Regions from separate parts of the Bacillus mojavensis genome, predicted to be linked through region 3. Evidence: riboswitches for the same ligand, from Rfam matches in the RefSeq annotation. Region 3 holds a riboswitch; each other region holds the start of a gene.
What was found. Region 3 has a riboswitch for thiamine pyrophosphate ahead of HC660_RS08365 (acetylornithine deacetylase). Riboswitches for the same ligand answer to the same signal wherever they lie in the genome.

Region 1 (3,263 bases), 1.4 Mb from region 3:
AGAAGCGGAAAAAGCAAAAGGTGAGACAGAGGCCGAGGTTATTCGCTTAAAAGGTCTTGCTGAAGCGGAAGCGAAAGAAAAAATTGCTGCTGCCTTTGAGCAGTACGGTCAGGCTGCAATTTTCGATATGATTGTCAAAATGCTTCCGGAATACGCGAAACAGGTATCAGCACCGCTTTCAAATATTGATAAGATCACCGTCGTTGATACAGGAGGCAGCGGTGATTCAAGCGGCGCCAACAAAGTCACAAGCTATGCGACAAACTTAATGTCCAGCTTACAAGAAAGCTTAAAAGCGTCTTCGGGAATCGACGTAAAGGAAATGATTGAGAACTTTTCAGGAAAAGGCAACATCAAACAGAGCATCAACGAACTGACAAATGAATTAAAAGAAACAAAACCTGTTCAAAAATCTGAATAACCATTGCGGAAAGGAATAGAGAATGAATGGTGACTATAAGAGAAGCACGAATAGATGATATAAAGGCCATCGCAAAAGTGCACGTTGACAGCTGGATGACAACATACAGCGGCATTGTCTCGGCTGAATACTTAAATGGTTTAAACTACAACGATTTTGAAGCCAAATGGAAAACCCGTTCATTAAAGGGGGTTTTTGTGGCAGAAGATGATAAAGGTTCAGTATTCGGCTTTGCATCTTTTGGTCCTATTCGTACAGAGCAGAAAGGCTATGACGGTGAGTTATATGCCATTTACCTTTTAGAAGAAAAACAGCGGCAAGGTGCAGGCAGAGCACTTTTGACAAAGGGAGCAGATTTTTTGCTTGATCATGGCTTTACGAGCATGTTTGTTTGGGTCGTAGAAGAGAATCCTTCGATTACATTTTATCAGTCGTTTTCACCTGAAAGAGCAGCCCAGGATAGGTTTGAAATCGCAGGAGAAAGTTTGAAAGAAATAGGATTCGCTTGGCCGGATCTTGCTTCATTAAAAAATCTGCTTAACAGAAGATAGAAAACAACCCCCAGCGGAACGGCCGCTGGGGGTTGTTAGATTAAGCTTTTTCAGTTTTCAGCAAGCGCGGAGCTGTCATGAACAATAAACAAAGGACAATCGCACAGATGATGAATGATGGAACCATATAAGTAGCATTATAAGTTAATGAGTAAATCCATACCGGCGTTCCTTTTGGTGCAAAGCTGCCGAAAAATACCGCCCCTGAAATCACATGTGCAGCATAACGCAGAAAACTGCCGATAAAAACTGCGCAAATCACTGATACAATCAATTTTCCTTTTGCTTTTGATAAAGCTGATTTGCGGACAGCGGAAGCGAAAAAGCCGCTTATTCCAACAGCGGCGAACGCTGCAATGTAATCAAGCAATAGCTGAACAGGGTGCTGAAGAAATAGATTTCCAATCGCAATTTGAACAAGACCTGTCAATAGACCGGTGGTAAGACCTGCTTTAACTCCCCAGCGAAATGAAATCAAAAAAATCGGAATCATCATGATGGATACCGATCCTCCTTGAGGCATACGGAGGAACATTCCGGAAACGATGTCTAAAATGACAGCAGCAGCAGTCATGATTGCAATTTCAATAAGACGAACCAGTTGTCTTGGTTGAGCCATAAAAATCCCCTTCCATTGATAGACAATCCAAAAGGACAACAAAAAAGCAGCACGCGGAAGGATAGGAAAGTTCCACGCACTGCTTTACAATCTGCAATTCATTTGACTTTGCCACATCCCTACGCCAGCGTTAACTAACAGGTTCAAAGGGTCAGAACGGAACCGCTCACTCTCAGCTTTTATGCTCCCCTTGTGGTTATCGGATATTTAGTTCGTTTCTACTATACAAGAAAAAGGTTAAAACAACAAGATGATATTGCCTGTGGCAAATATTCATTAATAGATATATGTTTTAAAAAGCATTACAAGTTAGATAGAATTAAAAAAGATTACAGTTTTATTATTTTATAGATTTTTTTAAAAAAACTATTGCAATAAATAATTATAGGTGTTATATTATTAAACGTCGCTGATGAACAGCAGACAAAACAAGAAGCCTCAAAACACTTTGAAAAAAAGTTGTTGACAATCAGAGAGCTGAATGTTATATTAATAAAGCTGCTTCATCGAGAGTGGTGATGATCTTTGAAAACTAAACAAGACAAAACGTACCTGTTAATTCAAGTTTTAAATAAATCGCACAACGATGTGCGTAGTCAGTCAAACTACTTTATCGGAGAGTTTGATCCTGGCTCAGGACGAACGCTGGCGGCGTGCCTAATACATGCAAGTCGAGCGAACAGATGGGAGCTTGCTCCCTGATGTTAGCGGCGGACGGGTGAGTAACACGTGGGTAACCTGCCTGTAAGACTGGGATAACTCCGGGAAACCGGGGCTAATACCGGATGCTTGTTTGAACCGCATGGTTCAAACATAAAAGGTGGCTTCGGCTACCACTTACAGATGGACCCGCGGCGCATTAGCTAGTTGGTGAGGTAACGGCTCACCAAGGCAACGATGCGTAGCCGACCTGAGAGGGTGATCGGCCACACTGGGACTGAGACACGGCCCAGACTCCTACGGGAGGCAGCAGTAGGGAATCTTCCGCAATGGACGAAAGTCTGACGGAGCAACGCCGCGTGAGTGATGAAGGTTTTCGGATCGTAAAGCTCTGTTGTTAGGGAAGAACAAGTACCGTTCAAATAGGGCGGTACCTTGACGGTACCTAACCAGAAAGCCACGGCTAACTACGTGCCAGCAGCCGCGGTAATACGTAGGTGGCAAGCGTTGTCCGGAATTATTGGGCGTAAAGGGCTCGCAGGCGGTTCCTTAAGTCTGATGTGAAAGCCCCCGGCTCAACCGGGGAGGGTCATTGGAAACTGGGGAACTTGAGTGCAGAAGAGGAGAGTGGAATTCCACGTGTAGCGGTGAAATGCGTAGAGATGTGGAGGAACACCAGTGGCGAAGGCGACTCTCTGGTCTGTAACTGACGCTGAGGAGCGAAAGCGTGGGGAGCGAACAGGATTAGATACCCTGGTAGTCCACGCCGTAAACGATGAGTGCTAAGTGTTAGGGGGTTTCCGCCCCTTAGTGCTGCAGCTAACGCATTAAGCACTCCGCCTGGGGAGTACGGTCGCAAGACTGAAACTCAAAGGAATTGACGGGGGCCCGCACAAGCGGTGGAGCATGTGGTTTAATTCGAAGCAACGCGAAGAACCTTACCAGGTCTTGACATCCTCTGACAATCCTAGAGATAGGACGTCCCCTTCGGGGGCAGAGTGACAGGTGGTGC
Region 2 (3,263 bases), 660 kb from region 3:
AGTGATCGGGTGTTGCGAATGTTCCGAGACGATTCGTGTTATCAGGGAAAAGTTTTAGCCCGGCGATATCAATGGCTGTTTGTGCTGATTTCATATCGATTTGAAATTGTTTGTCCAAGTCAGAAGGGAAAAGCCAGCCTTTTTCCATCATGAGCTGTGATAGTTCGCCGTGCAGGTAAATGGCGGCGTCCAATTGATTGCGCAATGCTGTTCTGAGTTCTGGGCTTGCGGTTTCCGTGATGGCGACAGCATAATTTTTGATACCGGTTTTTACGGAAATTAAGAAATCAAGGGCGAGTGCCGAATCAGCAAGGTCAGGCATGCCTTTTGCGTTTTTCGGGTCTAAGAAATCGTTCAATGATCGTCACCTCCTGTTATTGTCGGAGCCTTTTGATAGTTGCTCTGAAGTTCAGTTACGTCCCGTACAGACTGCTGTACATCCTTCTCCATAAGGGCTCTCAGTTCCTGATCGAACACCAGCCCCTGCATCATTTTTGATTTAAGTAAACATACGGTTTTGAAGTTGAGGATTTCGTGTAAATCAACTGTTTCGTGGTTTGCCAAACGGTCTTGTTCCATTTTTTCGGTCACCTCCTGGTTCAAAGGTATTTTTGCCTTGTCTCATGCTTTTATGCGAAAGTGCTATAATGGATAAAATATTTTCTTGGGAGAGTCGGATGATGAAACAAATTATTGCGATGGGCGGCGGTGGTTTTTCAATGGAACCAGATCATCTGGTTCTTGATCAATTTATCATTAATCAGTCAAAGCAGCCCTCACCTCGCATTTGTTTTCTGCCAACGGCAAGCGGGGATGCAGAGAATTATGTCCAGCGGTTTTATCATGCTTTTCAACAGCTTGATTGTGACCCGTCTCATTTGTCTTTGTTTAAGCCGCCGACAACAGATTTAGCCTCCTTTATCTTGGAGAAAGATGTGATTTATGTCGGCGGAGGTAATACAAGAAATTTACTGGTGCTGTGGAAGGAGTGGGGACTGGATCATATATTAAGAGAAGCTTGGGAGAACGGCACTATTTTGGCGGGACTAAGTGCCGGTGCGATCTGCTGGTTTGAAGAAGGAGTGACGGATTCTGCCGGACAGCTGACCGGCTTGAAAAGCTTAGGTTTTTTGCAAGGCAGTTTTTGTCCTCATTATGATGGGGAGAAGGATCGGAGACCTTCATATCATCGCCTGATATTAGAGAAAGCGTTGAGCAACGGTTATGCGGCGGATGATGGAGCAGCTCTTCACTTTATTGATGATCAGTTTTTTCAGGCTGTAAGTTCAAGATTTCATGCAAATGCGTATGAGGTGTTGCTTCATGAAAATGGTGTCTCTGAAACAGCATTGCCAATTACATATTTGTCTTGAATATGCTGAATATTTTATACATTCCTCTTTTTTTCAGTTTGTTTTTATGATAAGATGAGTGGGAAATTAATAGTTACTAGGGGTGCCCGCTGGCGGGCTGAGAGAGAAGATATGCTTCTTAACCCTTTGGACCTGATCTGGTTCGTACCAGCGTGGGGAAGTAGAGGAATTGTTTTTATTGTTGCCGTATACTGCAATAATATGTTTCTTTCTGACTGTAACCGGGTTCATTCAACTGAATCCGGTTTTTTGTGCTGGTTATGGGCTTGATTTTGTCCTTTCAAACAAAGAGAGGGGAAGGATAAGTAATGCAAAATCATTCAGTGCAGCAAGCCAACATTTCCATTATGTCGAGTTTTTCGGGGAGTAAAAAAGTATATGTAGAGGGTGCATCGCCGGATATTCAAGTGCCGATGAGAGAAATTGAACTTAGTCCGACGACAGGATCATTTGGCGAAGAGGAAAACGCACCGGTTCGTGTCTATGATACAAGCGGACCGTATACGGACCCCGATGTGAAGATTAATATTCAAGAAGGTTTAAAACCGCTCCGCCACAGGTGGATCACTGGGCGCGGCGATGTTGAGGAATACGATGGACGTGCTGTGAAGCCAGAAGACAACGGCTATAAAAAGGCTAACCCTAATGTAAGCTATCCCGGGTTAAAGCGGAAACCGCTGCGGGCGAAAGCGGGCCAAAATGTCACTCAAATGCATTATGCCAAAAAAGGAATCATTACACCTGAGATGGAGTTTATCGCAATTCGTGAGCATGTGTCTCCCGAATTTGTGAGAGATGAGGTAGCCAGCGGCAGGGCGATTATTCCAGCAAATATTAATCATCCAGAAAGTGAACCAATGATTATCGGCCGGAATTTTCATGTGAAAATTAACGCGAATATCGGAAATTCAGCGGTTACGTCTTCGATTGAAGAAGAAGTGGAAAAAATGACGTGGGCGATTCGCTGGGGAGCAGATACGATGATGGATCTTTCCACGGGGAAAGACATTCATACGACGCGTGAATGGATTATCAGAAATTGCCCGGTTCCGGTTGGCACCGTGCCGATCTATCAGGCGCTTGAAAAAGTAAACGGTGTAGCGGAGGATTTAACGTGGGAAATCTACCGTGACACGCTGATTGAGCAGGCTGAACAGGGTGTGGATTATTTCACGATTCATGCGGGTGTTTTGCTGCGATATGTACCGCTAACCGCCAAACGGACAACGGGAATTGTGTCACGCGGAGGAGCGATTATGGCACAGTGGTGTCTGGCTCATCATCAGGAAAGCTTTCTATATACTCATTTTGAAGAAATCTGTGAAATTATGAAAACGTATGATATTGCCTTTTCTCTTGGAGACGGGCTTCGCCCAGGGTCAATTGCCGATGCAAATGACGAAGCGCAGTTTGCTGAATTAGAGACGCTCGGAGAACTCACGCAAATTGCCTGGAAGCATGATGTTCAGGTGATGATTGAGGGGCCTGGTCATGTGCCGATGCATAAAATTAAGGAGAACGTCGATAAACAAATGGAAATCTGTAAAGAAGCGCCTTTTTACACGCTAGGGCCGCTGACGACGGATATTGCACCGGGCTATGACCACATTACATCAGCGATCGGAGCGGCGATGATCGGCTGGTATGGAACGGCCATGCTTTGTTATGTGACGCCGAAGGAGCATCTAGGGCTGCCAAACCGTGAAGATGTGCGGGAAGGGGTTATTACATACAAAATTGCGGCGCATGCGGCTGATCTTGCAAAAGGGCATCCGGGAGCGCAAATACGAGATGACGCTTTATCAAAAGCCCGCTTTGAATTCCGCTGGCGCGACCAATTTAACCTGTCGCTTGATCCGGAAAGAGCACTTGAATATCATGATGAGACAC
Region 3 (3,263 bases):
GGGGGTGGTGAGACTGAATGGGTGATATGTATTCATGATGATCCAACCTTTCGACAAACATTTATAAGGCGTAATTTCCCACTTATTTTACCACATCTTTCTGCATTCGTTTAGCGCCGATTTGCATATTTCATAAATGAAATGTGCCGGAAGAGTTCAGACTTCCGGCATTTGACAATCAGCGGCAAAAAAGCTAAGCATGGGATTCACTTAATCGGACTAAAATGACATCTTCACCGATTTTAACTATATTTCGCCAAGGAATGACCATTTCCTCTTCCTTTCCAAAAAAACCGAGAACTTTTCCATTTCCCCCTAGTATAATCGCCTGAATTTTTCCTGTAGTGACATTGATATCAATATCTCCGATGCTCCCCAATTTTTTTCCGTTAGAGACATTGACGACGTCTTTCACCTGAAATTCTGAAATGCTGATCATCCCATCACGTCCTTTTTTTGGTCCTTTTTTCTAGTATATGAACGGGCGGGCTGAACCTTGTCAGCAAGGAGAAATTTTCATGATCATTGTTCTTTTTTACGGCTGCACCATCTAAGGATGAATGTGAGCATGATTTTCGTATAATCTACGAGCTGCTCAATCGATACCTCCTCATTAACGGAATGAGCATTATATAAATTGCCAGGTCCGTAGATCACGCTTGGGATACCGGCATTATAAAGCCATCCGCCATCGGTTACGGTCTGAGAGACGTCAACGACCGGGCGTTCGCGTTTGATTTCCTCGTGTGACGCTGTAAGGGCTAAAACGCCAGGATGAGCCGGATCAACTTCCAAGGCCGGAAAAATTTCTCCTCTATCCTCAATCATTGAAGAGCCTCCCCATTTAAAGACAGGACGGTTTTCCCTCAGCCAAATATCACTATCACTCAGCCGGTTGATGTAATCTTCTATTTCCGCTGCCACTTGTTCATGCGTTTCATTCGGGTAAAAATGGACTGTGATCCACAGCCGGCACTCATCCGCTATAAAGGCCGCATGTCTGCCTCCTTCTATAACAGCGGGATTAATTGTGTTTGTACCGGGTGCAAAGCCGGGATAACGTTTCATAATGGCCCAATGGCGCTCAAGCTCACCGAGTCCAGAAATGATTTTTGCCATTTTTTCGATCGCGCTCGCCCCGAATGTTCCTCCGCCAGCGTGGATCATATTGCGTCTTGTTCCATCGTGAAACGTTTGACTGCTTTTGATTTCGATCCAGCCTGTAATCACTCCGCCTTGACCTTGAATATGCATATCGCTCGTATCCGCCACAACTGCAAAGTCTGCGTGATAGCCCTTTTTGCAGCATTCAAGCGTGCCGGCCTCTCCGACCTCCTCCCCGATGACCGATTGCAGAATCAAATCGCCCGGGAGCTCAATGCCTGCTTCACGAATCAGCTTTACAGCAAACAGCACACAGGCCATTCCGCCTTTCATATCTGAGGCGCCCCGGCCGATTAAGAAACCGTTTTTCTCAATAGGACAAAACGGCTCATGCACCCATTCCTCGTCCTCTCTTACCTCTGCCACATCGACATGCCCATTGATGATTAAACTTTGATAGGCTGCTGTATTTGTTCCCTTTAAAACACCCACAACATTGGGATCTCCAGGATAAACGTCCCATTTGTCGATGAAAAATCCCCGTTCACGCAAAAACTGCGCAATCCATGTTTGGATGCTGTCTGTATTTCTCGCAGGCGGCGCCGGTGTTTTAAAAGAAATCAGCGTTTTCGCAAGCCCAATGAGCTCGTCCTTTTGTTCTTCCGCTTTTTTTAGTAAAGATTCTACTTGATCAATCATGTTATCCGCTCCTATTTTTAATAGAAAAAAGCCGTTTCATATTCATGAAACGGCTTAATAAAGAAAGCAGAGTGCAAGCTGCTGCATTCTCCGCTTTTTCACCGCTTCCCTCCGCTGGTATGATCCAGATCAGGTCAATAAGGGTTGAGACAAGCGTCTCTCTCAGCTTCTAAAGCACCCCTAGGATGAATCGTATGTCGTTATGCATTTGTTACCGTCTCAGCTCTTGTTAAAAACGGACGATCCTGATTCCATAATACACGGATCGGCGTATCAAAAAAAGAAGAAAGTGATTCGTCTGTCAGCATGTCTTTCATTTGTCCTGATCTAAAGACTTCTCCCTTTTTTAACAAGAGGGCTTTATCAAAAATCGGCAAAATTTCTTCCGCATGATGCGTAACATAAAGAATAGACGGCGCATTTTCCCTGCTTGCAATATGTGTAATCGTATCTAACAGTTTTTCCCGGGCAATAAAATCAAGTCCTGTAACTGGTTCGTCCAGTATAAGCAGCTCCGGATCAGCCATTAGCGCTCTTGCAATTAAAGCTCTTTGTTTCTCTCCTTGAGAAAGAGTTTCATAGCGGCGGTCAGCATAATCGATGGCTCCTAAGTCCTCGAGCAGGGCAATCGCTTTTTCTCTGATATCCGCACTTGGAGTTTCATACAAGCCAATTGAAGCATATGCCCCGCTCAGAGCAATTTCAAAAGCTGAATCTGCCGGATACAATTTTTGCTGAAGACCCGCTGAGACAAGGCCGATTTTTCGCCTGAGTTTATCTCCCAGCTCCGTTTTTCCGAATACATGACCAAGCACCTGCATCTCGCCTGTTGTCGGAAAATAGTAAGAGCATAGCATATTTAACAGCGCGGTCTTCCCTGCTCCGTTTAATCCGTAAAGCACCCAGTTCTCCTTTTCTTCTACTTTCCAATGAATATCCTTTAGTATCCATTTTCCATTCCGTCTTAGTGAGACATTGTCAAGCTGCAAAATCATTGTGGTCCTCCTCTTTCCAAATCAAAGAATTGTTTTAATTTTCACAAAACTTTGTACGGACTAGGATACCTTACTTTTTCGAAAACGTAAACCGCTCGTTCTAAATAGAAAAGCCTTTAAAACAATTTCTGTTTTAAAGGCTTTCCGCGTCCATGCTATTGATGAATATTCTTATTCATTTGTTTGATTGCTGCCTTTTCCAGTCTGGACACCTGTGCTTGAGAAATCCCGATTTCTTCGGCTACTTCCATTTGCGTTTTTCCTTGGAAGAACCGTTTTCTTAAAATCATTTTTTCCCTCTCGTTCAGCCTTCTCATGCCCTCTTTCAAAGCCAGCTCTTCAATCCATTGTGTATCTTTGTTGCGTTCATCACTGATTTGATCCATGACATAAATCGGATCTCCGCCGTCATTGTAGATCGGTTCAAAAAGAGATACCGGATCTTGAATGGCGTCGAGTGCAAAC
Region 4 (3,263 bases), 370 kb from region 3:
GCATGCTCAAAAATATCCGCACCAAGCGCTTTAGCCGATTTAGCATATGCCTTGCATACAAAATAAGGCTCAACATGAACATCATCCTGAATAAAGCTCGCCCCGTAAATCTCACTGGCCGTATACGGCTCTTTTTCCAGCACTTCTTCTTTTGTATGCCAGCTGACAGAATCCAAATCGTCCATCCGTCTGAGGCGTGACACGTCTTCTTCGGAGAATGCAAGCTTAAACATACCGCCATCATGCCTTCTAATATCGATACCGGATAATGCAAATAGCTCCTCTCCAAGACCTCGGTACATACGCTGACTGTGCATGGCGAAATCAAAAAACGCATCCCGTTCCTCGCACTCGGCATGGGCGCCAAGCATCCCTGCCGCGGCGCTTGTTGTTCTGCCGCCTATTGTTCCGCTTTCAAGCAATGCGGTGTTTTTCTTTTCTTTTGCCAACTGATAAGCGATCGCGGAACCAATAATTCCGCCTCCAATGACAACTGCATCATAATGCCTTTTCATACTGAATCTCCTTTAGCTTGCGGGAATATCGTCTGGCAGCTTCCAAAGGATCATCGGAAGAAAAAATTCCGGACATGACAGCAATACCGTCTGAACCTGCTTGCTTCATTTCTCTTAATTTGGCAGGTGTCATCCCTCCAATTGAAATAACCGGAATCGAGATCCTCTGTTTGATTTCTGAAAGCAAAGACACGCCTCTGCCCTTAAGGCCTTGTTTGCAATCCGTTTCAAACACATGGCCGAACAAAACATAATCAGCATCATCCTTTTCTGCCTGAAGCGCTTCCTCCAGTGAATGCACTGATCGCCCAATGTGCAGGTGAGGAAATCTGGCTCTTACTTGTTTCGGCGAAAAGCTGCAGCTCGGCAGCTGAACACGATGAATATTTGAAAAAAGTGCAATATCAACCCGGCCATTCATCACCAGCTTTTGCTTATCAACACCGCCTTCAGAAATAAGCTCCAGCAGTTTCAAAATGTCAGCCGCCGATTTAGACCGTTCGCGAATATGGATGTAATCAACCTCATCCTGAATGGCTATAATGGATCTCACTAGATCTTCAACCGGCTTGCGGTCATCAGTTATGGCGTGCAGCTCCAAGTCCTTCCACCTCTTTTACGCTGCTGTCTGACCAGCCTTCTTTTCGATAAGCCATTCCCCAGAACTGATATTCATAATAGCTGGAAATAACAAAATTCTCTTTCATCTTGGCACGCACTTCCTCGGTGCTGTTTTCCGCCAACTCATCCAAACGGTTAATTTGTTCTTCCACCTGCTGTCTGAACCAGTCACCACCGTAGGTACCAATCCACTTCTGATAGATCGGATGCCCCGGATCACATGTCAGCAATTTCTCACCAACCTCATAATAAAGCCAATAGCACGGGAGAAGAGCTGCCAAGATTTCTGCAAAATTCCCGCTCAAGACCGAACGGTACATATGAGATGTATAAGAGTAAGCGGTAGGAGATGGCTTAAATGCCTTCTGTTCTTCCTCACTAATTTCCAAAAGATCTGTAAACTCGCGATGAAGCGCCATTTCCGCTTCATATGTACCTTGAGCATGGCTGGCCATGCGTCCCGTTGTGTAAAGGTCCTTCGCATAAGCGGCGCCGAACGATTGCACCTTCGCAAAATGCGTTAAATAATAAGAATCCTGAAGCACGTAGTATTTAAAACGGTCAATCGGAAGAGTTCCGTCACCGATCCCCTGAACAAATGGATGGACAAAGCTGCCTTCCCACCATTCTGCGGCTGCACTGCGGCATTCTTCTGAAAACTTCACACGTCATTCCCCCTGTCTGATAATAAAAAAACCACTTTCCCGCAAGGAAAAGTGGTTTGGAATTGGCATAGTTATATAACACAAATACCGCTCCACTTCCCTACGCAGGTCTGAACCTGTTCAAGTTATGAGGGTCTAAAAGTCACACTTTTATCTCAGCCCTTATAAAGGACACCCCTAGTGGTTTTACGAATACATATTGAATTGTTCTGCACCTCTATATTAACACGAATCCTTATTTGGTCAAGATATTATCCTTCCAATGTTTTCTTAAGATCCGTTACGTACCCGCGTGATCCGGTGACAATTAAGCGGTCTCCGATTTTCAGCCTTGTATCGCCGTGAGGAACGATGCTGTCCACACCTCTGAAAATCCTGACAAAAATCACATCGCCTGTTAAAGGGAATTCACGGAGAATCACGCCGTCGTATTTGCTGTTCTCCATATTAATTTGATACAGCGAAGATTCCTGGTTTGTGAGCAGTTTCATGACGCCAGGCGCTTCTATCAGCGCGCGAAGCAGTGTTTTGGTCGACAGCAAGATGGAAAAGATGCCGATGCCCTGCTCCTTCAATTTCGCTTCGTTCTTCGGTGATCCGGTGCTGGCGATGACTCTTTCTGTCCCCTTTTCTTTGGCGTATAATGCGATGTCCGTATTCATGTCTTCATCCCCTGTCGCCACTACAAGGATATCTGTATCAAATATACCGAGTGATTCAAGGGTTTGATGCTCATAATCAGGAAGCGTTTCAACGGAAAATACTGAGTCTGACAGCTTTTCCTCAGCGTTTTCTTGATAAACGTGCACGACACGCACTTCATACTCACTCTCAGGCAATTCAAGTGTAACAGGCAGTGTCATTTGATTAGCGCCGATAAATGTGATCTTCTTTTTCTCCTCCGGCTGCTCCTGTTTTTTGTACAGCTTTTTAAATCCGACCGGCGTAAAAATGCTTGCAATAACCGCCACCAGCGTAAGCGCTCCTGACATATTCGCACTGATGACATGAAGCTGCTGGCCGATTGTCGCAGCGGCAATCACAAGAGAAAGCGTTGATGTCAGCAGGAAACCAGACGCCAATATTGTGCGGTTATCATACCATTTCTTCAAGTACAGGATAGGAAGAATCTTGCTTACTAACAGTGCCATAAGCAGCAGCGGAATCATCACTAAAATTTTCGGGTCCTGAAAAAGTGTCCAAATATCCAATTTTACGCCGACCATCACAAAGAAAATCGGTATTAAGAACCCATAGCCGAAGGAATCGAGCTGCTGAACCAATTCCTTGTTCGGCGAGAGCAGGGAAACAAGCACGCCCGCTAAGAAAGCGCCGAGTATATTTTCTGCCCCCAGTGATTCAGACAGAGCCACCAGTACGATAATTAAAGTGAAAATAGCACGGGTGCCAATCTGGATCGTCCCTTTAGACATGGACTGAACAAAAGAACGGTGTTTAAAGA

Region 1: it holds a riboswitch for thiamine pyrophosphate, as region 3 does, so the genes downstream of both, thiT (energy-coupled thiamine transporter ThiT) here and HC660_RS08365 (acetylornithine deacetylase) in region 3, are expected to answer to the same signal.
Region 2: it holds a riboswitch for thiamine pyrophosphate, as region 3 does, so the genes downstream of both, thiC (phosphomethylpyrimidine synthase ThiC) here and HC660_RS08365 (acetylornithine deacetylase) in region 3, are expected to answer to the same signal.
Region 4: it holds a riboswitch for thiamine pyrophosphate, as region 3 does, so the genes downstream of both, tenA (thiaminase II) here and HC660_RS08365 (acetylornithine deacetylase) in region 3, are expected to answer to the same signal.

Annotation. Positions count from the first base shown of each region.
Region 1 covers NZ_CP051464.1:2,963,473-2,966,735, reverse strand. The annotation lists gene floT (flotillin lipid rafts scaffold protein FloT) at 1-421, shown strand, start outside; gene HC660_RS15595 (GNAT family N-acetyltransferase) at 448-972, shown strand; gene thiT (energy-coupled thiamine transporter ThiT) at 1,013-1,591, opposite strand; TPP riboswitch at 1,691-1,792, opposite strand; rRNA gene HC660_RS15585 (16S ribosomal RNA) at 2,202-3,263, shown strand, end outside.
Region 2 covers NZ_CP051464.1:954,888-958,150, forward strand. The annotation lists gene HC660_RS04910 (spore coat protein) at 1-358, opposite strand, end outside; gene HC660_RS04915 (spore coat protein) at 355-579, opposite strand; gene HC660_RS04920 (Type 1 glutamine amidotransferase-like domain-containing protein) at 681-1,373, shown strand; TPP riboswitch at 1,442-1,549, shown strand; gene thiC (phosphomethylpyrimidine synthase ThiC) at 1,682-3,263, shown strand, end outside.
Region 3 covers NZ_CP051464.1:1,610,181-1,613,443, reverse strand. The annotation lists gene pgeF (peptidoglycan editing factor PgeF) at 1-36, opposite strand, end outside; gene HC660_RS08370 (YlmC/YmxH family sporulation protein) at 194-439, opposite strand; gene HC660_RS08365 (acetylornithine deacetylase) at 523-1,803, opposite strand; TPP riboswitch at 1,893-1,995, opposite strand; gene HC660_RS08360 (ABC transporter ATP-binding protein) at 2,004-2,798, opposite strand; gene sigG (RNA polymerase sporulation sigma factor SigG) at 2,954-3,263, opposite strand, start outside.
Region 4 covers NZ_CP051464.1:1,244,728-1,247,990, reverse strand. The annotation lists gene thiO (glycine oxidase ThiO) at 1-515, opposite strand, end outside; gene tenI (thiazole tautomerase TenI) at 499-1,116, opposite strand; gene tenA (thiaminase II) at 1,094-1,801, opposite strand; TPP riboswitch at 1,882-1,990, opposite strand; gene HC660_RS06395 (monovalent cation:proton antiporter family protein) at 2,053-3,263, opposite strand, start outside.